3 regions of the Phyllobacterium sp. CCNWLW109 genome follow, and region 3 is predicted to be linked to each of the others. Evidence: predicted binding sites of a transcription regulator. Region 3 holds the regulator's gene; each other region holds the start of a gene.
What was found. Region 3 encodes LexA, which represses DNA repair genes until DNA is damaged. Its sites were predicted from a motif close to TGTTCNNNNTGTGTTCNG; they were not measured.

Region 1 (8,251 bases), on a different contig from region 3:
TGAACCTACATCAACCCGAACGCCACGGGCCTCAGTTTCCCTCGCGTTCTCAGGGCGTGCAATCGGCCATGAACAGCACTCGAAATATTGCAGTAGAGTGGCTGGAATGAACCGTGTGCGGGAAGCGTAAACATGCCGATCGCCTTTGGCGTTCTGGCCATGCGTGAAAAACCGCTGAGGGGTGACAAGGTGCAAGCTATCCTTTGCTCTTGTCATGGCGACGTAGAGCAGGCGCCTCTCTTCCTCGATCTCTGCAGTTGAGCCGGTACCAAGGTCGGACGGCACGCAGCCGTCTACCACATTGAGCAGATAAACCGATTTCCATTCTTGTCCCTTGGCTGAATGGATCGTCGATAGGATGAGATAATCCTCATCCAGCAATGGGACGCCAGATTGATCGCTTGTCGCGTCCGGCGGATCAAGAGTGAGTTCAGTCAGAAATCTCTCTCGCGAAGGATAGCCGCTGGCAATTTGCTCAAGCTGAAGAATATCAGCCTGGCGCATTTGCGCATCTTCGTGAATACGCTCCAGATGCGGTTCGTACCAACGCCGGACCAACTCAATCTCGGCAGGCCAGCCCATCCTTCTGGCGCTGAGTTGTTGAACGGTCGAAACGAAGTCCGACCAATTGTCACCGGCGCGCGGAGGTGCCGGATGCTGGGTGAGGGCACTTAATGGGTCCGCATCTATCGCCATGTCTTCAAGTGCGCGCTGTGCCGAAGCAGGACCAACGCCTGGAAGTATCTGCATGAGGCGGAATCCGGCAACACGATCACGCGGGTTTTGCGCAAAGCGAAGCATGGCCAATACGTCTTTAACATGGGCGCTGTCGAGAAACTTCAATCCACCAAATTTGACGAAAGGAATGTTGCGCCGGGTCAGTTCAACTTCCAAGGGTCCGCTGTGATGTGAAGTACGGAACAACACCGCTTGCTGTTTCAAAGTTGTTCCGGTTTCCCGGGTCTCCAATATCTGCTCGACGATGTAATTTGCCTGCTCGTTTTCATCGCGCACAGAGACGAGTCTCGGCCTTTCCGCAGACTGTCGCTCCGTCCAGAGATTTTTTGTGAAGCGTTCGGATGCCAGATCAATCACGCCGTTTGCCGCACTCAGGATCGGCTGTGTGGAGCGGTAATTGCGGTCAAGTGTGATGACATCCGCCGGTGGAGTGAATGAGCTTGGAAAGTCGAGGATATTGCGAATGGTAGCAGCGCGGAACGAATAAATAGATTGCGCGTCATCACCGACTACCGTCAGACCGCGTCCTCCGGGCTTCAAGGCCAACAGAATGGTTGATTGTAGGCGATTGGTATCTTGATATTCGTCGACGAGGACGTGATCAAAGCGGCCACCAATATCTTCTGCAAGCAGCGGATCGCAAACGGTCTGCGCCCAATAGAGGAGTAGATCGTCATAGTCGAGAATGTTCTGTGCTTGCTTGGCTTCGACATAACCGGCAAAAAGCTGGCGAAGTTCTGTCTCCCACATGGCGCACCAAGGGAAAACATCCTTTAGAACCTCGTTGAGTGGGCGTTCAGAATTGACGACGCGAGAATAGATCGCAAGGCAAGTTCCTTTGGTCGGAAAGCGGGTTTCGGTTTTGGAGAAACCAAGTTCGTGCCGGACCAGATTTATGAGATCGGCCGAATCTTCCCGGTCGTGGATAGTAAAGTTCGGGTCAAGCCCAATCTGTTCGGCATAGTCACGTAAAAGCCGTGCGCCTATCCCGTGAAATGTTCCCGCCCAATCCAAGGCGTCAGTCATGATCGAGGACTTTTGCCCAAGCACCTGCGTACAGATACGGCCGACCCGTTTGGACATCTCAGCGGACGCACGTCTCGAGAATGTCATCATAAGGATACGGCGAGGATCGGCACCATTTACAATGAGGTGTGCAACCCTGTGTGCCAGCGTATTGGTTTTTCCCGATCCCGCTCCCGCAATGATAAGAAGCGGTCCGCCAGTCTGACCATCGGGTAGTCCGATACCAAATTCTACGGCCTTGCGTTGTGCAACGTTCAACTTATCAAGATGCGCAACACTCATCGAAAAACTGGTTCCTATTTCTGATTCTGCTTGGAACAAAGATAGAACATAACACTCGTTTGCTCAATACTCAAGGCGGTGCAGAGACATACGCCAGCCGTTCCCGCTGCAATTAGTTCGGGCTCTGCATATAGGCCGCGCAGAGCGAAAAAACGCTTGCGAGCAAGCTGAGCAAGCCCCCGCATAGAGTAATGTAAACAAACCCCTCGGCCGCGTAGACTTTACCCATGACGATAGTCCCAGCGAACAGTGCAAGGTAGGTTACCGCGCTATTGAGACCCATTATTGCCCCACGTTGTGAAGGTTCCAGGGCCGTTAGTCGCATAATCAGCACGTTCAGGCCGAAGTGATTTGCGAGCCCCCAGATTGCCATGACGGCAAGAACCCCGGTGTAGGTGCCTGATACGAGCGACATCACGGCGTAAACCACAGCGACCATCAGAAAGATTAAGGGGAGCAAAACGCGACGGCCACTATAGGCGTCAACATAACGGTCCAGAAATACGGCGCTTCCAAAACCGATCCCGTAGAAGATCGCCGCAAGCCCGGTGGCTCGCACAGGATATTCCAGGTTCACATGCAAGTGATCGCCGACATAAGCATAGACGCCGTAAAAAGCCGCCATGAAACACCCACAGGCTGCCAGAAGCGGCAGTACGCCTTTGATCGTCAAAGCGGTGATTGGCGTTCTTGATGCAACACCCTTGCGCTGTGTTTCATGCTGCCCGTTCACCGATAATCCCGCTCCAGCAATGAGAGCCGCTGCGGCGATTGCGATGTAAAATGCACGCCAGCCAAGACCGTCAGCGATCAACGTCGAAAGGGGTACACCCGCCACCATGCTGATCGTCCAACCCGTGAGTACGATACCAATCGTGCGCCCTTCATGTCCGGGCGAAGCAACGACGGCAGCAAGAGTATAAATTGCGGGCAGGGCGACACCGGCCGATATGCCGACGAGAAACTGAGAAATCGTCAGGACGACTGCGCCTTGAGCCACACCACTGCTGATAAAACCGATCGCCATTATCAACATGACATAGGCAAGCGTTCTACGAGGGCCCGCCCGATCTATCAGTTGCCCCAGAGCGATGGCCCCCAACGCGGTTCCAAGCCCAAAGGCAGCCGATGCCAGCATAATGTCCTGAACTTCTACGTCGAACCCATCGGCAATTGCCGGCGCAATCGGACCCAGTGCAAGTGAATTTGAGCCGATCAGACCAATGCATCCCGTCAGGGCCCAGACTATTGCGGGAACCGACAGTGATGAAATTTCGCTTGTTACGTGATTATCATTCTGCATAAGCTCACAATATTCGAATGTTATTCGGCGGCAACCAGGGAGTTTACGGTCGTGAAAAAAACAGATGGTATTCTGCACCATAAAGGGGAGGCGCATAGGGCAGACCCAATGGACAGAAAATTGTTAGGTCAACTGGTGGGGGATGCGACCCTCAGCTATGCTGAACTTGGACAGAGAGTTGGCCTTTCGGCCCCGGCGGCACATGAGCGTGTCAAACGCTTGCGGCAGCGGGGAGCGATCAAAAGCGTCTCAACACTGATAGACCCCGCAAGTGTAGAAAAATCGCTTCTGGCGTTTGTCCATGTGGACACAACAGGCTGGGGGAAAACACCGACCTTGCTGGCAATAAGCCAGTACCCGGAAGTGGAGGAAATCCATTCGGTAGCGGGCGACGCGTGCATGCTACTCAAGGTTCGCACGAACGGGACTCAAGCTCTTGAACATTTGCTGGCGCAACTGTACGCAACGCCAGGTGTGAAGGCGACGCGAAGCTATGTCGTGCTGTCGACCTATCTCGAGCGGCCCGTACAAGCCGAAACAACGCAGGAGTGGCCGGTGATCGACTTCACGCGGGAACAGGCTGACGCCAAAAATCTTCTTTAGGCTGGAAGCTTGGGGAACGAAAACTCTGCCAGCTCGTTCCAACGACAACTCAGGGAGGTTCCCAATGTCAAATGAAGATGGATCCGGAGGCAATCCTGCTTTCGATAAGAGCAGCCCGACATCCTTCGGACAATCCGTAGAAAGTGAAGCGCAGATTGCCGATGCTGCGAGCCGCTCGTCCGGCCTTGTTGGCCAAGGCGAAAGACTTCACGTCTATAGGGTTGTGCCGACCGCCTCACCTGACGATCCCCGATGGGAGAACTCGCCGTTTCAAGGAGAGGTCGTGGTGGCTGCACGGACCAGTGGCGATGCAAGAATTGTAGCCGCGGGCCGCGAGCTTGATTTTATGGAAGTCGATGCGGCACCTGCCGATGATGTTACCACTTTCAATGCAAGTGCCTTCCGCGATGACAAGCTCTATACGGTCATCGAGATTGAAAGCGGTAGAACCGATCTGACGCGAGGGGTCATTGTTGGCGATATCAGCGTTGATAATATCCGGCCTATGCGGTCCTTAGACTGATCGGTGGTTTATAGTCGGTTTTCTGCGCTCACCTGCGGCACATCGCGCGTGTTCATTAAAGAGATGCGGGGACCAAGAAGGGGCTTCCTCTATGTGCCAGCGTACTTGAATGATCCTGTTTGAAGGCAGACCCCCTCTGGAACTAGCGTGGTTCGACACTTAAGTTGAGATAAAGAGGACTGAAATCGGCATACTCTTTAAGACGTTCCCAATCGAGAATAGTCACGATCTTACCCGCCCATTTGAAGAGATTTTCCCGCCGTAACATTTGCAGGCTTTTGTTCAGATGGACCACTGATATGCCCATCACATCTGACAGCTCGGCTTGTGTGAGAGGAAAGCTAAACGAATTATCCCGTGTCTGGCCCACCACTTGCAGACGGATGAAAAGCTCGCAAATCAAATGGGCGAGATGTATTTTCTTGGGTCGCCGTCCCATTCCCACGATCCACTCCCGGTGAATAGAGCCATCGATAAGGGTTTGCAGCCACAGCAAACGCGTGAGATGGGGAAACCTCTCGGTAACCATGATGATATCGTTGTGATCGAAAAGAGCTATGCGGCAAGGTGTGAGTGCAACAATGCCATGATCCATAACCTTCAAAGGAAAGGCATGAAGGTCCACAAAATCGCCGGGAACATGCAGAGATGTAATTTGCCTACTCCCATTTTCAAGTACCTTGTAGCGAGCAGCAAAGCCCTCCACCAGAAGTGTACTATACCTCGGACGGCTTCCTTCGACGACAAGATCCTCATCCGCGGAAAAATTCTTGTCCTGGGTTATCATTGATTGCAGCAATGACTTTTCCGCAACTGATACGACATCGTGACTCTCAAGTTTCAGTAGCAAGGATTCAATCAAAGAAACGTACTCCAGAGGGCGTGTTGAAATTTTATCGGCACCTGTAGGAACCTAATCCTTCAAAGAGGCTTATGTTCCAGAAGAGGAAAAAGCATGAGCCGATATTACTTCGATTTGGACAATGGCGACGGCAGGACCCGCGATGATGAAGGGGTGGAACTTCCTGACAATGCCGGCGCCATTAAAGAAGCTTCAAGGATTGTAACCGACCTGGCACGTGACGAACTGGTGGAATGCGGCAATGGTAGAATTTGGCTTACAATCAGAAAATCGGATGGCAATGTGCTGGCGGTGGCCAGCCTGCTATTCGACACGAAATTTATCGAATTTCAGCCAGCTAGTGAAAGCTGAGCAGTACTCAACTCCATCGCTGAATGCACCCAGGTCATCCAATAAAGCCTCGGCTTCACCTGAGTGATTCTTTCGCGACACCGTCAGACCGGGGAGACAGCTCGCCGGACATCCGATCTGTGGATTTCAAAGCGGTAGAGTTACCGACAGCCTCCCGGCTGGCTTGCCTGTGCGGAGGGTTTTATTGCAGCAGCACCTCATGCCGGCGCCAGCCCTGATTTCGATTGTTGGTTCTGGAGCAGTTTGCCTATTTCGGTGGAAGATACTGCTTCACTGAATAGATGACCTTGCACTTCGTCACAATGATTTTCACGCAGAAATGTCAGCTGCTCGTGGGTCTCAACCCCTTCTGCGATCACTTTCATGTTGAGCTTTTGCGCAAGCGATATGACGGCTGCGGTAATCGTTTTGTCATCGTCATCCTCAACCAAATTTCGTAAAAACGACCTATCTATTTTCAACCGTGAAACTGGGAGGCTTTTTAAGGCACTTAAGTTTGAATATCCCGTACCAAAATCGTCAATGGCAAAACTGACACCGACTTTGCGCAGTTCCTCCATTGTGGCAATTACTTCGTTGACGTCCCGCATTACCAAACTCTCAGTAAGCTCAAGTTCAAGGCACTTGGCATCTAATTCTGTTTCGCCCAATGCGTGCATGACACGGCTCGTCCAATTCTGATCGTGAAACTGACGAGCCGAGACATTGACGCACATGGTAATTGGTTCAAACCCGGCGTCCTGCCATCTTTTGTTCTGCTTGCACGCTTCGTAAAGAACCCACTCGCCGAGCGGCACAATAAGCCCCGTTTCTTCTGCCAACGGAATAAATTCGTTGGGATTTATCAGTCCCAATTGCGGATGATTCCACCGGACCAAGGCTTCCACAGCGAATATGCGTCCGAATTCCAGTTCCACTTGAGGTTGATACAAAAGGTGAAACTCGGATTGAGCAATGCCTCGGCGAATTCCGTCGTGGAGGGCTAACCTTTCATGGGCTTTTATATTAAGTTCCGGCGTGAAAAAGCGAAATCCGTCCCGCCCTGCTTCCTTTGCCTTATACATGGCAATATCCGCATTTGCGATCAAGGTTTCAGCATCTGTTCCATCTTGGGGATAGGTGGCGATACCTATGCTGCAAGTGATGTGGAACTCTCGGCCTCTGATAATCATTGGCTCCAGGATCGCTGCTCGAATTTTGTGCATTGCGGCAGCAATCGCGTCGGTGTTTTCCGGTAGATCTGTCAACAGGATAACAAATTCGTCGCCGCCCATACGCACTGCCGCGTCCGTCGGCCGTATACAATTCTCCATACGTCGGGCAACCGTCTTTAAAAGTTCATCGCCTGCAGTGTGGCCGAGGCTATCGTTGACGAACTTGAAATTATCCAAATCGACGAAAAGGACCGAGACCCATGGGTTGTGCCGTTTCGTCTGTAACATTGCCTGCGTGAGGCGATCCGTCAGGAGAATACGATTTGGCAAACCAGTCAGCATATCGTGGTAAGCCATATGGCGGATCTTATCCTCGGCATGTTTCCGTTCGATCGCAATTGCTGCGATTCTGGTCGCGATTTGTGTCAGGTTGATCTCTGCCGGCTCCGGATGGCGTACTCCGGCCGAGTAAAGTGCGAACGTGCCAAGGACGATGCCATCGTGAGACAATACTGGAGCCGACCAGCAGGATTTCAGACCATGACGGGAAGCCAGATCGCGGTAATTCTTCCAAAGTGGATTACTGGCGATGTCAGCAACGATCACACTTTCGCCAAGCCAGGCAGCAGTCCCGCACGATCCGGCACCAGGTCCAATGGGGAGACCGTCGATCGCCCGGCAATACTCTTGCGATAGCGTAGGCGCGGCTCCATGCTTGAGGTGAGTACCACCGTCGTCAAGTAACAAAATTGAACCGTATACACCGACCAGCTGTCTTTCCATAAGTCTAACCAGGCGATCAAGAACTGCATGCAGAGGTGAATTTACAACAATCATCTCAAGTATCGCTGTCTGCTCATCCCTGAGAAAGTCATCTCTTTTGCGAGCAGAAATGTCACGCGAGATTCCAACCAGCCCTACGACAGTGTCATTTGTTGATCTTAGCGGGACCTTCGAAGTGGATAACCACCTCTCCTTGCCAGAAGCAGCATCAACGACGCATTCCTCCATCCCTATCATTGCAACACCAGTACGAATGACCTGACGTTCGATTTGGGAGAATCTTGCTGCGGAGGATGCATCATGCAAGTCGAAGTCGTTCTTTCCGGTCAGATCATCCGGACTTTCAAATCCGTGAATACGGGCAACTGCCTCATTTGCCACGATGAAGCGACAATCCAGATCCTTGACAAACAGGTAGTCCGGCACCTGATCAATCATATTACGAAGCAGTCTGTGTGGGTCGTTTAAACTCTTGTCAGCAAGGTCGTTCTTCACAATCGACATCACACCTGGCCTTTGTTGGCCAGATGTAGCCCACTGGAAACATTCGAAACCGATCGCGTCGTCAAAATCGAGAAAATGCCAGGGTCATCGCGACGAGAAGATTGTATTGTTTTTTCAATTGG
Region 2 (8,251 bases), 98 kb from region 3:
TGGCCGCCCGCTTTATCAGCAGCCTCGAGTATTTCAACCCTGTGGCCAGCCTCAGCTGCAACGCGTGCCACTTCAAGTCCTGCGGGACCTGCTCCTACGACAACCACCGACTTGCTTTGGCTGGCTTTGGAAATCACATGCGGCATCGAAAGCTCGCGGCCTGTTGCAGCATTGTGAATACACAGCGCCTCTCCGCCCTCGTAAATGCGATCAAGGCAATAGGTTGCTCCAACGCAGGGCCGTATACGGTGCTCTTCGCCTGCCATTATTTTACGTACGATATGCGGGTCAGCGATATGAGCACGTGTCATCCCCACCATATCCAGCTTGCCCTCGGCAACCGCATGTCTGGCAGTGGCAACATCGGCAATTCTGGCCGCATGAAACACAGGAAACTTTGTCGCCTCGCGAACATCTCCGGCAAAATCGAGATGCGGGGAAGAGCGCATGCCCTGAATGGGAATCACTTCATTCAGCGCCGCATCCGTATCGATATGACCACGAATAATATTCAGAAAATCAAACTTTCCCGATGCTGCGATACGCCGGGCAATCTCCATACCTTCCTGTTTTGAAAGCCCCTGCTCCCAATCTTCATCCGCAACCATGCGAATGCCGACGATGAAATCCGGTCCGACAGCTTTGCGTACAGCATCGATCACCAACCATGTAAAACGCAGACGATTATCCAGCGAACCGCCATATTCGTCTCCTCGTTTATTCGTGGCGGGCGACCAGAAACCATCCATAAGATGGCCATATGCCTCGAACTCAATGCCATCCAATCCGGCTGCCTGCATGCGCTGCGCCGCAGAAGCATAATCCATGATGATCCGTTCAATATCCCAGTCCTCGGCCTCTTTGGGAAAAGCGCGGTGGGCTGGCTCGCGTATGGGTGATGCTGATATGACGGGCAGCCAATCGGCCTTGTTCCAGCTGGTGCGGCGGCCAAGATGTGTAAGCTGTATCATCACGGCAGCACCGTGCTCATGACAATCATCTGTCAATTCGCGCAACCACGGCACGATCTCATCGTTATAGGCGTGCAGATTACCGAAAGCAGGCGGCGATTCCCGCGACACGACAGCCGAACCAGCGGTCATCGTCAGCGCAATGCCGCCCTTTGCCTTTTCCGTATGATAAAGCCTGTACCGCTGCTTCGGCATGCCATCTTCTGAATAGGCAGGCTCATGACTGGTCGACATGATGCGGTTTTTAAGCCGCAAATGTTTCAGCTGATAGGGTTGCAAAAGCGGATCATCATGTGACGGCAATGGACCAGTCCCCTTTTATTTGGGTTCATCCTAATCCAGCAATCGGCCTATGAGTTTCTTGCCCGCGACCTCTTTTGACACGCATCCGCCGCGCTTCCACAATGTCAGCGCTAATACCCTAGGGGACCTGCCGAACTCGACATCGGATATAATGTCGACCGCTTTTCTTGTTCAGGGTGTCACCCATCTGTTTCGAAGCAAGAGTTGGGAACTAGGCATCAAGCGAACAAGTTAGGGCAATGAGTTGAGGAAGAATAATGCTGTCGAGAAGATTCGAACTTCCACGTCTTGCGACACAGCGATCTCAACGCTGCGCGTCTACCAATTCCGCCACGACCGCACTGTGGTAGAAGCCGAACATGTCGGCTTGGCGCTAGTAGAAAATAGGTTTCGGGGAAACAAGCCCTATCATGCTTTATCTCAGATAGTTTTTCATAAACTTGTCAAAAAGCCGCTCTTGTCGCATCCCACTGGAAATAATCCGCGAAAAAGTCCATATGCGCGGGACCCATCCTTGATCTCCGCGCGCGGAGCATGACAGGCAGTCTTAATTGGAATTATCCGCTCTATGAAGTCCAGCCGCGATGAACTCGCTCCCGCCTTTTTACCCCTCGAGGGATCATCGCCGGTTGCATGGGCAGTTGCCGACGGCCTCACTGATTATGATTTCGCCCTCGCCTTCATGGAAGAACGCGTCGCAGCCATCAGAGATGGAACAGCGTCCGAACTGGTCTGGTTCGTCGAGCATCCACCGCTTTACACGGCCGGCACGAGCGCCAAGGAGATAGACCTGCTGGCAACCGACCGCTTCCCGGTCTATGCAACCGGTCGTGGCGGCGAATATACTTATCACGGACCCGGCCAGCGCGTGGTTTATGTCATGCTGGACCTGAAAAAGCGGCGCGAAGATATCCGTGCATTCGTGACAGCGCTCGAACAATGGATCATTTTCACGCTCGCTTCATTCAATGTGAAGGGCGAACGGCGTGAAGATCGCGTCGGCGTTTGGGTGAGCAGACCGGAACGCCCAGCGCTGGCAGATGGCTCGCCTGCGGAAGACAAAATCGCCGCCATTGGCATTCGTTTGCGTAAATGGGTCAGTTTTCACGGCATCTCCATCAACGTCGAGCCGGAGCTGTCACATTTTGACGGAATTGTTCCGTGTGGCGTGCGCGGCCATGGCGTCACCAGCCTTGTTGATCTGGGGTTGCCGGTCGAAATGCATGATCTCGACCGCGCGCTGCTAGAATCTTTTGAAAGCGTCTTTGGCCCTATCGAGCCGGCTTAGTCAAACTCCATAATGACAGCGTCCACGGCAAGGCTGTCACCCTGCTTTGCATTGATGACGGAGACGGTCAGATCGCGCTCGGCGCGCAACACATTCTCCATCTTCATGGCTTCAACGATAGCAAGTGTTTCGCCCGCCTTGACCTCCTGCCCAGCACTCACATTTACCGAGACGAGCAATCCCGGCATAGGACAAAGCAACAATTTTGACGTGTCCGGCGGAATCTTGACCGGCATCAGCTTTTCCAGCGCCGCAACATGCTTTTGCATGGGATGGGCGATGATCGACATCCCCTTCCAGTCAATTCGCATACCGTTGGAAACGGGGCGTAACTGAGCTTTGACAGGGCGCTCGTTGACATAGCCATCCCAAACGGCCTCGCCCGGACGCCAATCGCTACGAACGGTGACAAAGTCCCCACCCCGCAAGGAGAGCTCAAGCTTGACGGGAGGTTTGGCTGCGCTGCTGCGAATAATCACCGGCACATAATCGTCACCGATCCGCACCTCCCATTCCGCGTGAATCCTGCCGGAATGCGGGCGCAGCCGGTCACCCAGACGGTCCAGGCGCTCTTTGCGTACAAGCTCGGCAGAAAGTCCAATTGCCGCCAGAACATCAAGGTCATCTGCGGTTGGGGATATCGGCTGGAACCCGTCCGGAAATTCCTCGGCGATAAAAGCCGTTGAAAGCCTGCCTTCCCTCCAGCGGGGGTGCTGCATAAGCGCCGCGAGAAATGGAATATTATGCTCAATTCCGTCGACAACAAAATTGTCGAGCGCATCGGCCATCGCATCGACAGCTTCCAGCCGTGTCGGTGCCCAGGTGCAAAGCTTTGCCACCATAGGATCATAGAACATCGAAATTTCGGACCCTTCCGTCACGCCCGTATCATTCCGGATGACAGCTTTGCCCACAGGACCCTCCAGCGGCGGACGATACCGCGTCAGCCGCCCGATTGATGGCAGAAAATTACGATATGGATCTTCTGCATAAAGACGGCTTTCAACGGCCCATCCATTGAGCTTCACCTCGTTTTGCTTGATTGCAAGCTTTTCCCCAGCGGCAATGCGGATCATCTGTTCAACCAGATCGATGCCGGTAATCAGCTCGGTTACAGGGTGCTCAACCTGCAAGCGTGTATTCATCTCAAGGAAATAAAAGTTGCGGTCCTTGTCTACGATAAATTCGACGGTGCCGGCGCTCTGATAATCAACGGCTTTGGACAGCGCCACAGCCTGTTCGCCCATTGCTTTGCGAGTTGCCTCATCCAAAAATGGTGATGGTGCCTCTTCGACGACCTTCTGGTTGCGCCGTTGTACGGAACATTCCCTTTCGCCAAGATAAATGCAATTGCCAAAGCTATCTGCAAGAACCTGAATTTCGATGTGGCGCGGATCGACAATGAATTTTTCGATAAAAATACGATCATCTCCGAAGGAATTACGTGCTTCCGAGGTCGCGCGTTCAAATCCGTCACGCACTTCAGCCTTGTTCCAGGCTATGCGCATGCCCTTACCGCCGCCACCAGCGGAAGCCTTGATCATGACGGGATAGCCGATTTCTCCGGCGATCCGTTCAGCATGTGCAACGTCAATAATCACAGCGGGTGAACCGGGCACAGTGCTGACCTTTGCCTCATTGGCAAATTTTTTCGATTCGATTTTGTCGCCCATCGCGATGATCGCGCGGGGCTTCGGACCAATGAATATAATGCCCTGCTTTTCCAGCTCTTCGCAAAAAGAGGCGCGTTCGGAAAGAAAGCCATAACCGGGATGGACAGCCTCTGCCCCGGTTTCCTTGCAAGCAGCGATAATCTTTTCAGGGACGAGATAGCTTTCGGATGCCGCAGCTGGTCCGATATGCACGGCCTCATCCGCCATCTCAACATGCACAGCATCACGATCAGCGTCAGAATAGACCGCTACTGTTGCAATTCCCATTTTCCGTGCAGACTTGATAACGCGGCACGCAATCTCACCACGATTGGCAATCAGAATTTTTTTAAACACTTAGACCTCCCAACAGATCTTTGTTTCTATTGTGAAACACAACTTTGCTCAACAGCTGTCAATTAATTGTACGCCGGTTCCGTGGTCTCTCGCTTCTTGCCCTCGCGCCAGATCAGATAGGCGCCTGATGCAACGATGATGATGATCCCGACCCATTTAGACGGCGTTGGAAAATCACCGAAAACCAATAAGCCGATGAGAACTGCCATGACAATTTCGAGATATTGGAATGATGCCAGCAGGGAAGCCGGTGCAAGTCGTGAGGCATGTGTGATCAGGAGATGTCCGATTGTGGCTATCAATCCCATCATGAACAGCAAAAACCACGACATGGCATTTCCTGGCATGGCGAATGTCATGTCTTGAATACCCAGAAATGCAGCAGGTATGAGGGCAATCAAAACGGTAATCGTTCCGCCAATCCCGGCATAAAGCTGCATCACAAGCGGCGTATCGACAGTGCCATAGCGGCGATTGAGGATAAGGTAGATTGCAAAGACCGCTGCTGTTCCAAGCGGCAGCAACGATACCCACCCAAACAGCTCCCAGCTTGGCTGTATGACGATCAATGTTCCAATGAAGCCGATTGCCACTGCAACCCGGCGTCGCCAACCAACTTGCTCCTTTAGAATAAGCGCCGACAAGACGGTCAACATCAGTGGCTCAACGAAAAACACCGCCATTGCGTCTGCGAGCGGCATATATTTGACGGCTGCATAAAAGCACAGGCTGCCAATACCCATAAGGAAGCCGCGAAACAGATTTCCCCACAGTTTCACAGGTATCAGGGATTTGAAGCCCGTCATGGGCACAATGATCATCATGGTCAAAATGGTTTGGACAACAAACCTGAAAAGCGTAGCTGTTGCAGGCGGCAGGCTGTCAAAGACCGAAAGCCATTTGGCTATAGCGTCCATCATAGGCAGGAAGAACATGGCAGCAGCCATCGCAGAAACGCCCCGCACCTGTTGTGAGGTCGTATTTTCCATCGCCAATACCTTTCTGAAGAAAGTCCGCTGGTAGGAATTTTGGCATATCTGCTCCACCAGAAAAAGCAATCTCGGCGCTTAAACAATCTCGCGCAATAGCTGCAAAATTTGACTTTTGGGGCCGTAAATGGTGCAACGAGCCCTCCCAAGACTGAAAAAACAAGAAAAACTGGAGAATTCCATGAATTTTCGCTCGAATATCATGACCGAAACGCCTGACATGGACACCATGGGTGGACGGCTGCTACGGGCCCGCGATGCCAAATCCATGAGTGTTTCGCAAGTTGCCGAGCGCATTGGCGTCAAGACCCAGACAATCCTTGCATGGGAGTCGGACCGGTCAGAGCCGCGGGCCAATAGGCTTGTCATGCTTGCCGGGTTTCTCGGTGTTACGCCAACATGGTTGATGCACGGTATTGGTCAGGCCCCTGTGGATACCGCTGAAGATGCGGCGACCATCAATGCCGAAATAAGCATACTCAAGAACCATCATGAAAAACTCGGCAATCGGATTTCCAATCTGGAAGATCGTATAGCAGCGCTCAAAGCAGCGTAAAATATGGGGATTCACCGTTATGTTCAGCGGCGAACCTTGGAACATATGGCGAACGCCCATCGCGTTTAAACCGGAACCATGCAAAGATTAAAAGTGATTCGAAACCATAAAATACTGGCCTGCCATGGATGATACTAACGACCTATTTTCAGCAATCGTGAAGACTGCACGCGAGCGGCAGGAAGCAATAGCACCGGCCCAAAAAACCGAAGCACCTTCACAGGTTGCTGCGGCTTTGCCTGTTACGCCGACCAAGCCAGTTCCGGCTCGCGCTCCTGCGCGTGCCGTTCCGGAAACGAGCGGTAATTATAACGCGTCGGACATTGAGGTTCTCGAAGGTCTGGAGCCGGTTCGGCGTCGCCCCGGCATGTATATCGGTGGCACGGATGAGCGGGCGCTGCATCACCTTTTTGCTGAAGTCATCGACAATTCCATGGATGAGGCCGTTGCCGGTCATGCCAATTTTATTGACATTGATCTGGATGAAAACGGCTATCTCTCAGTAACGGATAATGGTCGTGGTATCCCAGTCGATGCTCACCCGAAATTCAAGGATAAGTCCGCCCTCGAAGTCATCATGACGACATTGCATGCGGGCGGTAAGTTTGATTCCAAGGTCTATGAAACATCCGGCGGTCTGCATGGTGTCGGCGTATCAGTGGTAAACGCGCTTTCCGACCATCTTGAGGTAGAAGTTGCGCGAAATCGACGCCTTTATCGCCAACGTTTCTCACGCGGCATAGCGCTTGGCCCGCTTGAAGAAGTGGGTGAAGTGCAAAACCGTCGTGGCACGCGCATAACTTTCCATCCGGATGCAGAAATCTTTGGGCAGGAAGCAAAGTTCGATCCCGCGCGCCTGTACAAGATGGCCCGCTCCAAGGCCTATTTGTTCGGCGGCGTTGAGATTCGTTGGAATTGCGCTCCCTCGCTGCTCGATCCCAAGGATCCGACACCGGACAAAGCAGTTTTCCATTTTCCCGGAGGTCTGAAAGAATATCTGGCCGCTTCGCTGGGCAAGGATTTTCAAGTTACCCGCGAAATGTTTGCCGGTAAGACGGAAAAATCCGGCGGGCATGGATCAATGGAATGGGCGGTTGCCTGGTATGGCGGCGATGGGTTCGTCAACTCCTATTGCAACACCATTCCCACAGGCGAAGGTGGAACGCATGAAGCGGGACTCCGCATCGCCCTCACCCGTGGGTTGAAAGCCTATGCGGAACTGACGAACAACAAGCGGGCATCGATCATCACCACTGACGACGTGATGATTTCATCTGCTGCCATGCTTTCCGTCTTTATTCGCGAACCTGAATTTGTCGGCCAAACCAAGGATAAGCTTGCAACGGTGGAAGCACAGCGCCTTGTTGAAAACGCCATTCGCGACCCGTTCGACCATTGGCTTGCTGCATCGCCGCAAGAAGCATCGAAACTGCTCGATTGGGTGGTGGACCGCGCGGAAGAGCGGGTAAAACGCCGTCAGGAAAAAGAGGTCAACCGTAAATCAGCGGTGAAAAAACTGCGTCTGCCGGGCAAACTGGCTGATTGCAGTCAAACCGGAGCGCTCGGTGCAGAACTCTTTATCGTTGAGGGGGATTCCGCCGGTGGTTCAGCAAAGCAGGCGCGGGATCGTGCGACGCAGGCTGTTCTGCCGTTGCGCGGCAAGATTTTGAATGTTGTCAGCGCCGGCCGGGAAAAAATGACGGCCAATCAGCAGATTAGCGATCTTATACAAGCGCTTGGCTGCGGTACCCGGTCAAAATATCGCGATGAAGATCTGCGCTATGATCGCATCATCATCATGACCGATGCTGACGTTGACGGCGCTCATATCGCATCGCTCTTGATCACATTCTTTTATCAGGAAATGCCCGACCTTATCCGCAATGGCCATTTGTTCCTTGGCGTCCCGCCACTTTACCGCATCGCTCAAGGCGGAACAGTGGCCTATGCGCGCAACGACGCGCATAAGGACGAGTTGATGAAGACGCTTTTCACGGGTCGTGGAAAGATCGAAATCGGCCGGTTCAAGGGACTGGGCGAGATGCGCGCCGATCAGCTCAAAGAAACCACGATGGATCGCAAGAAGCGCACGCTGCTTCGCGTTCAGATTGATGAAGAGTGGGCCAATGAAACGC
Region 3 (8,251 bases):
GCAGCGGCGCAACATCGAACTTACCTTTGACGGCGCTGTCAGCGCCTTGGCTCAATGAATAAGCGTAAGGCCAATTCCTCATGAAGACGGAATTGCCTGTCTGCCAGACCCCGCGGGACTCTTCTTCCTTATAGGCCAGCGCACCCTTTGGCGATATGGTGTCTATCCAGCCTTTGGCACGATCAATCGCAGCAACCGCCTCCGGATTATTGACCGAGATCGTACCGTCAGCCTCAACAATCTGGCCGCCGCCGGATGATTTTATCCATTCCAATGCATTACAGGTTAAACCCTCATAGGCATTTCCCTGAAACACAAATCCGAACATTCCCTTGTTTCCGGCTTGGCGCTCGCCATCCTGCACTTCCTTGGCGGTCGCAGCCATCTCATCCCATGTCTTGGGAACCGGCTTCTTGTACTTTTCGAGTAGATCCTTGCGATAATAAAGTGCTGGCGCATCTGTGTATAATGGCAGGGCAACCAATTTGCCGTCCACTGTCTGGCTTTCAATGATCGACGGGAAATGCTGGTCGACCACGCCTTTTGCCGCTTCGGTCAGATCGAGAAATTGCTCTGATAGCTGAGGCGCCCAAACCACATCGGTCTTATAGACATCGATATCCGAGTTTCCGGCTGCAAGCCAAAGGCGATACTGACCGAAATTGTCAGAACTGCTTGATGGCATCGCCACAATGGAAACCTTGTTGCCCGTTTCTTTTTCAAAGCGGTCAAGCTGCTTGCGCAACTCGGCATTTTCATTGCCGGTCGAGCTGTAAACAATAGAAAGATTGGCTGCATAGGCACCTGAAGACAACAGCGCTGTAAGCAGGATGCCCGCCAAAACTGAACTCTTTTTCATAAATCCTCCCAGAAATATTTGATGGATCAACCCATGCCGGACGGCACTCAATCCCCAGTTGACGATCCTCCTCAAGCACATCAGATAGTGAAATTAACCTATCCAAAGCGCTTTGGATAAAAGGTGTCAAAACGCAAAACGAATGTCAATAAATAGTTTATGAACGCCATTAATCAGGCAAATAAAATTGTGCAGATCATTTAAAGCGCTTTGAAGTATGATTATATTACGAAGGCAAAGACATCGAACGACGCAGATAGGAATACAGTTTTGGACCGTCCGGCATGAAGCTGAAAGAACTCGCTGAAAAGCTCAACCTCTCCCAGACGACCGTTAGCCGCGCGCTGAACGGTTATCCGGAAGTGAATGAGGCTACGCGCGAGCGCGTCAATAAAGCGGCATTGAAATTTGGCTATAGTGCGAATGCAAATGCCCGGCGGCTTGCCATGGGCCGTGTCGGTGCTATCGGCCTGGTTATCCCCGCAGATTCCAGCCAGCGATTTGGGCCTCATACCGCGGAATTTCTTGCCGGTTTGGCGGAGCGCCTTTCCCGGGACGAGATTGATTTTCTGCTCAGTCCCATTGTCGATAATGACGAGATTTCGGTTTATAAGCGCCTGATTTCGAGCAAACGGGTTGATGCGATCATCGTCTCCGGGCCTGTTTTGGTCGATGAGCGCGTATCCATGCTGATCGATGCAAACTTTCCTTTTGTTCTGCATGGCCGTACGAACATAGACAGGCCCCATGCCTGGCTGGATATCGACAATCAGGGCGCATTCTATCAGGCCGCAAGCCACCTCCTCGACCTTGGACATCGGCATATAGCCATGATTGACGGGTTAAGAGGGTTTACGTTCTCTGAGCATCGCGAGCTCGGATATCGCCAAGCGCTAAGCGAACGCGGCGTCGAAATCGACCCGCGCTTCATCGTACACGACTACTTCTCTGATGAAATCGGCTTTCGTGAAACGCAACGGCTGCTTTCATGCACTCCGCAACCGACAGCAATCATTGCAGGATCAATGATGACCGCTTTGGGCGTGTCACGTGCAGTTCGCAACAAGGGTTATCAGTTGGGCAAACAAGTATCGCTCATCACCCATGACGATGTCTTTCCATATCTCAATGCCAGCAACATGGTTCCATCCATGACCACCACACGATCATCAATGCGCTCCGCCGCCACGAGAATCGCTGAAATGCTCGTGCGCGTCCTTGATGGCGAACCCGTGGACAATATTCATGAATTATGGCCCGTGGAACTCACATTACGCCAGTCGAGCGGTCCTCCGATAGGCGGATAGGCCCATATTTTGCGTCATTCCATCTGATTTTCAGAGTAATTGGGCATATAGGGCTGGTTTATACCAGATATTAATCCTTGTGGAACACAACTGGAACATATAGTGTTTGTTCTGGTTTTGTTTTTCCGATTCCACACTTAAGGATCGCCCCTATGCTGACGCGCAAACAACATGAACTTCTGCTCTTCATACATGAACGGTTGAAGGAAACGGGCATTCCCCCTTCTTTTGATGAAATGAAGGACGCACTTGATCTCGCATCCAAATCCGGCATTCATCGCCTGATTACCGCACTGGAGGAGCGAGGATTTATTCGTCGGCTAGCAAATAGGGCACGGGCGCTGGAAGTGCTTCGCCTGCCCGACTCGATTGCGCCGGGTCTGAACGCGCAACGCAAATTTTCTCCGAGCGTTATTGAAGGCAGTTTGGGACGAAATGTTGCGCCGCCTCGCCCGCAAGCAAGCACTGCCGATATTGTTGCTGCCAACATGATCAGCATTCCTGTTATGGGACGTATCGCTGCCGGTGTGCCGATCGCTGCAATTCAAAACCAGACTCACATGCTCAATCTCCCGCCCGATATGATCGGCAGCGGTGAGCATTATGCGCTTGAGGTCAAAGGTGACTCCATGATCGAAGCGGGTATTTTTGACGGCGACACTGTTGTTATCAAGCGCGGAGATACCGCGAGCCCCGGTGAAATCGTTGTGGCACTCGTGGATGATGAAGAAGCAACGTTGAAGCGTTTTCGCCGAAAAGGTGCATCCATTGCTCTCGAAGCAGCAAACCCCGCCTATGAAACCCGCATCTTTGGACCGGACCGCGTTCAGGTACAGGGCAAGCTGGTCGGTCTGATACGCAGATATTGATGGCGTTTACGCTTCGCTGGACGGTGTGCTTTTGTTCGTAGGCTCCATTCGAACAGCCACAGAATGGCAGCTAGCGAAAAATGTTTAGGACTACCATAAACGCCGAACTACATTTTCTTGCCTGTATCCGGTGGTTTCTTGGATAGTTGCCGCTCTTCAAGATTGCGCGCGGCGCGGGAATAGATGCGGTAATTATTCCAAGGGCGGTTGGGCGTGCCAATCGCATATTTTATATCAACCGAATTCAGGCGTTGAGAAAGCTCTTGTTTTGCCAAATCGGTGCCAACTGGTGTGGAATCGGCTTCGACAGAGTCAGATTGTGGAGCATCAAACCTGATCTCCGCAGCGCCTTTGAGCGCCAGCATTTGCGATGAAAGCAACAATTTTCCAGCATTTGGACAATTTGCAGCCCTCGCGGCAAAAGCCAAAATGATGATATCCCCTTCTAGGCATGCATCTGCTGTTCTTGTTGCATCATCGGTATAGGCAACGATTAATCCTCCCGGCTCCCGGGCAGTGCAAAGCTTATTGTTACATTCGAACTGAACGCCGCTTGCAACATCGCCTTTCATTGCCGGCTTAATAATCTGCCCGGCCCTATACCCCAACTGCCAATTATCGAGGCTGAAGGCGCTGCCTGCTTGTTTATTGATCGCCAGATGGTCGTCGTCCGTTCTTAACGCGACCAGTTTTCCGTCTTCTGAGACCATAATCGCAGGATAGGATGCCCGTCCCGTCAAACCAATTGCCAATGCTACCAATGGCAAGGCAAGCAGGCGCAACCACGTTGAAAGAAATAGAAGAAGCAAAAGCCCTATCGCCATAAGAATAAGCGAAGTTTCGGACATCAGCCCAAGATTTCCACTTGGTGAATGCGACGCCACGGCTTTTGCTATGGCGATAACAATCTCGATGCCCCATCCCATGATTTTAAACGGAAGCCAATCGAGGTCAAAAGGCATGGCGAGCAGGCCAAGCACTGCGAAGGGCATCACGAGAATTGAGACAATTGGTAGCGCCAAGGCATTTCCGACAAGGCCAAAAGGAGCGGTATTATTGAAATGATAGGCAGCAAAGATCGAGCTGGCTCCGCCAGCAACCAGCGAGGTCATGGCAATGCCGCCAATATAGGCCGTTGCTTTTGATGGAAACAGCCATATGCCGGCCTTGGCACTTGTCTGTTTCCGTAGGCCTCGTCTCAAATGGTAGCGTGACCACCAGCCATAGAAAGCTATAAGGGCAGCAGTTGCTGAATAGGACATCTGGAAACTTGGTCCGAGAATTTCATGTGGTGAAACCGCAATTGTAATTGAGGCGGCAATTGCGAGATTACGCATCGATATCGCCGCGCGATCAACGGTCATTGCAAGCAACATGACTGCCAGCATCACAAAGCTGCGTTGTGCGGCAACGTCGGCGCCTGAAAGCAGAAGATAGAATGCCGAGCCAAACAGGGCGATGACAGCCGCGAGTTTCTTGACGGGATAGCGGGCCGATGCACTTGGAAAGAATGCGAATACAGCGCGCAGCGAACCTATGCTGATTGCAGCCACCAATGCCATATGGAAGCCGGATATGGACAAAATATGTGACAAGCCGCTGCGGCGCATGGCATTGTTGGTCTCCTCGCTTATGCCGTCGCGCTGCCCTGTCACCAGCGATGTCGCAATATCGCCCGGCTCCCCTTTAATGCTTTTCAATATGCGATGGGTGAGTTGCTGGCGAATATTGCTAATTGTCAGGAATGCCGCTGCTGCTATTCCGGCCTTTGGCGCGACATCGGCTTTTTGAGGCAGGCCCAGCAAAAAGCCGTTGGCTCCAATGCCGCGATAATAATTGTTAAAGGCAAAATCATAATTGGCTGGCCGAACCGGGCCCGATTGCGGACGCAGATGGACCAGTGCTTTGAGTCCATCGCCAATGCTCAAATCTCGCGGCAAATGACGTGCAGAAACCGCAATACGCTCCGGTCCATAACGCAATGAAGGACGTTCGGTGCCTATGACGTCAAGGATCACCCGCCATCCTCCGTTTGCATCCTTTGCCAATGCTGAAATACGCCCCGTCACCCGGGTCGTCACTTCAGACCCAAGCATAGGCGTCGCTGCTCTGTTGGTTTCCAGCTTTGCGCAAACCATGCCCGCCGTGATTGCCATGAAGCCGAGACAGACCATCCTTATCGAAGGTCTGTTGTGTGCCAGCAGATAAAATACGACAAGCAGCGTGATTCCCAGGATCATCGGACTTAGTCTTGGCTCTCCGCTTGCGCCGAAATAAAGGATAGCTCCAGTTCCAGCGAACACCGGCAAAAACAAGAATTTCGCGCCTCGCGCAATCTCGTCGTTGATTGCCGCCGGAATTCCATGGGCAATGGCTTGCAGCTTACCTTCGACTGACCGTTTGAATACGGCGACGCGGTCATTCGAGCCAACGCCATAATGATCGATCGTTCCGGTGCCAGACGTTTTGACAAGCGGCTGTCCAAGACTTTCCGATTGAAACCAGAAAAGCCTTTCGCTCGTTTTCTCGTCGGTTGACGGTTCGGCCATTGATCCCCATTTCTGCCAATGCCCTTGCACGACAGCACCGCTATGGTACATCAACGCCAAATCAATTCGATTGGACGTTCGACTAATAGCCCGAACTGCCCTGGAGACCCTATGTCATCTTCTGTCGTTACCCGTTTCGCTCCCTCGCCCACCGGCTTTCTGCACATTGGCGGCGCCCGTACAGCCCTGTTTAACTGGCTTTATGCCAAGCATACTGGCGGGAAAATGTTATTGCGCATTGAGGATACCGATCGCGAGCGTTCGTCCGAAGCAGCTGTAACCGCCATACTTGATGGATTGAAATGGCTTGGTCTTGATTGGGATGGCGAGGTTGTCTCCCAATTTGATCGTGCTCCGCGCCATCGCGACGTAGCTGAAGAACTGGTTACCAAAGGCAAAGCCTATTATTGCTATGCATCACAGGCCGAACTGGAGGAAATGCGTGAAAAGGCCCGTGCCGAAGGCCGCCCGCCCCGCTATGATGGCCGTTGGCGCGACCGCGATCCGAAGGAAGCCCCTGCTGGCGTGAAGCCTGTCATTCGTATCAAAGCACCCCAAGAGGGTGAAACCTTGGTGCGCGATCAGGTGCAAGGCGATGTGCGCTTTCCCAATAAAGACCTTGATGATTTCATTATCCTTCGCTCGGATGGCAACCCGACCTATATGCATGCGGTCGTCGTCGACGATCACGATATGGGCGTCACGCACATTATCCGTGGCGATGATCATTTGACCAATGCGGCACGGCAAACTGTTATTTATAACGCAATGGACTGGGCCGTGCCTGTCATGGGCCATATCCCGCTCATCCATGGCGCAGACGGTGCAAAACTCTCCAAGCGCCACGGTGCGCTCGGCGTTGAAGCCTATCGTGCCATGGGATATTTGCCAGCAGCTCTGCGGAACTATCTCGTACGGTTAGGCTGGAGCCACGGCGATGACGAGATCATGTCCGATGCGCAAATGATCGAATGGTTCGAAATATCCGACATTAATCGCGGCGCATCACGCTTTGATTTTCAGAAACTCGAGGCGATTAACGGTCACTATATGCGAATTTCCAGCGATGCCGATCTGGTAAAGGCCATGATCGACGTTTTGCCGGAGATCGAAGGTGGGGCTGACATAATTTCCCGCTTGAATGATACAACCAGGGCACAGCTTCTCGCCGCCATGCCCGGCTTGAAAGAGCGCGCCAAGACACTTGTGGAACTTGCCGACAGTGCCAAATATCTGTTTGCTGAACGACCGCTCCCGCTTGACGAAAAAGCCTCCACCCTGCTCAATGAGGAAGGTTTGACCGTCCTTCGAGGCGTATTGCCCGATTTGGCTGCAGTTAGTGATTGGAACGCCGAAGCTCTTGATGCGGCTGTTCGTGTTCATGCTGAAAAAACCGGCCTGAAACTCGGAAAGATCGCTCAGCCACTACGTGCCGCACTGACGGGAAAGGCAACGTCTCCGGGAGTTTTTGACGTATTGGCTGTGCTGGGCCGGGATGAATCACTCGGTCGGATAGAGGATCAGTTAAAAGCGCAATAGTGAGGCGCTTTTCATCGAATTTTGCATTGCAACATTATGCCTTTCGGGTACGGTGCACTGCCTGCAAAAATCACGGAAATAACCTCATTTGAGGAAGGTGCTTTTGCGCTGGTTCAGCGCAAGTCAAAGCAAGAAAGGAACGGCAATGTCTGAGAACAGCGTAAACATCGATCTCAATGGTCACGCATTCGCTTTACCCATAAAAAAGGGGACCATCGGACCGGATGTCGTAGACATTGGGACTCTATACAAGAACACTGGCGCATTCACGTATGATCCGGGCTTCACCTCGACAGCGTCTTGCGAGTCGCAAATTACCTATATTGATGGCGACGAGGGTGTACTGCTTCATCGCGGCTATCCAATTGAACAACTCGCCGAACATGGCGATTTTCTGGAAGCTTGCTATTTGCTGCTTTACGGCGAACTGCCGACAAAGAGCCAGAAGGCTGATTTTGATTTTCGCGTGACGCGCCACACCATGGTGCACGAGCAAATGTCGCGCTTTTTCAGCGGCTTCCGCCGCGATGCGCATCCAATGGCAGTCATGGTCGGCTGCGTAGGCGCCCTATCGGCTTTCTACCACGACTCAACAGATATTTCCGATCCGCATCAGCGCATGGTCGCATCGATCCGCATGATCGCAAAAATTCCGACGCTGGCCGCCATGGCTTATAAATATCATATCGGTCAACCCTTCGTTTACCCGAAGAACAATCTCGATTTCGCAACCAACTTCCTACACATGTGTTTTGCAGTGCCTTGCGAAGATTACGTTCCAAATCCCGTGCTTGCCCGTGCAATGGATCGCATCTTCATTTTGCATGCTGACCACGAGCAGAATGCCTCGACATCGACAGTCCGCCTTGCAGGCTCGTCGGGCGCAAATCCGTTTGCTTGTATTGCAGCGGGCATCGCCTGCCTTTGGGGTCCAGCCCATGGCGGAGCCAACGAGGCTGCGCTGACCATGCTTGGTGAAATTGGCACTGTTGATCGTATTCCTGAATATATTGCCCGCGCCAAGGATAAGAACGACCCGTTCCGCTTGATGGGCTTTGGCCACCGCGTCTATAAGAACTATGACCCGCGCGCCAAGATCATGCAGCAGACCACCCGTGAGGTTCTGGC

Region 1: a site for LexA is predicted at 2,078-2,095, ahead of V9K92_RS03755 (ATP-dependent helicase). Genes of this name have one in related genera too.
Region 2: a site for LexA is predicted at 6,154-6,171, ahead of parE (DNA topoisomerase IV subunit B). Genes of this name have one in related genera too.

Annotation. Positions count from the first base shown of each region.
Region 1 is NZ_JBBCBK010000001.1:760,672-768,922, forward strand. Features, by position in the region: gene V9K92_RS03755 (ATP-dependent helicase) at 1-2,046, opposite strand, end outside; gene V9K92_RS03760 (MFS transporter) at 2,159-3,349, opposite strand; gene V9K92_RS03765 (Lrp/AsnC family transcriptional regulator) at 3,458-3,952, shown strand; gene V9K92_RS03770 (hypothetical protein) at 4,017-4,475, shown strand; gene V9K92_RS03775 (Crp/Fnr family transcriptional regulator) at 4,618-5,337, opposite strand; gene V9K92_RS03780 (DUF6894 family protein) at 5,431-5,688, shown strand; gene V9K92_RS03785 (putative bifunctional diguanylate cyclase/phosphodiesterase) at 5,886-7,679, opposite strand; partial or broken gene V9K92_RS22830 (PAS domain-containing protein) at 7,779-8,129, opposite strand; gene V9K92_RS03795 (hypothetical protein) at 8,129-8,251, opposite strand, start outside.
Region 2 is NZ_JBBCBK010000004.1:794,293-802,543, reverse strand. Features, by position in the region: gene V9K92_RS19310 (NADH:flavin oxidoreductase) at 1-1,274, opposite strand, end outside; tRNA gene V9K92_RS19305 (tRNA-Leu) at 1,533-1,614, opposite strand; gene lipB (lipoyl(octanoyl) transferase LipB) at 1,843-2,562, shown strand; gene V9K92_RS19295 (acetyl/propionyl/methylcrotonyl-CoA carboxylase subunit alpha) at 2,559-4,571, opposite strand; gene V9K92_RS19290 (DMT family transporter) at 4,634-5,560, opposite strand; gene V9K92_RS19285 (helix-turn-helix domain-containing protein) at 5,742-6,116, shown strand; gene parE (DNA topoisomerase IV subunit B) at 6,241-8,251, shown strand, end outside.
Region 3 is NZ_JBBCBK010000004.1:892,283-900,533, reverse strand. Features, by position in the region: gene V9K92_RS19755 (ABC transporter substrate-binding protein) at 1-859, opposite strand, end outside; gene V9K92_RS19750 (substrate-binding domain-containing protein) at 1,144-2,166, shown strand; gene lexA (transcriptional repressor LexA) at 2,319-3,035, shown strand; gene V9K92_RS19740 (ComEC/Rec2 family competence protein) at 3,143-5,584, opposite strand; gene gltX (glutamate--tRNA ligase) at 5,696-7,123, shown strand; gene gltA (citrate synthase) at 7,269-8,251, shown strand, end outside.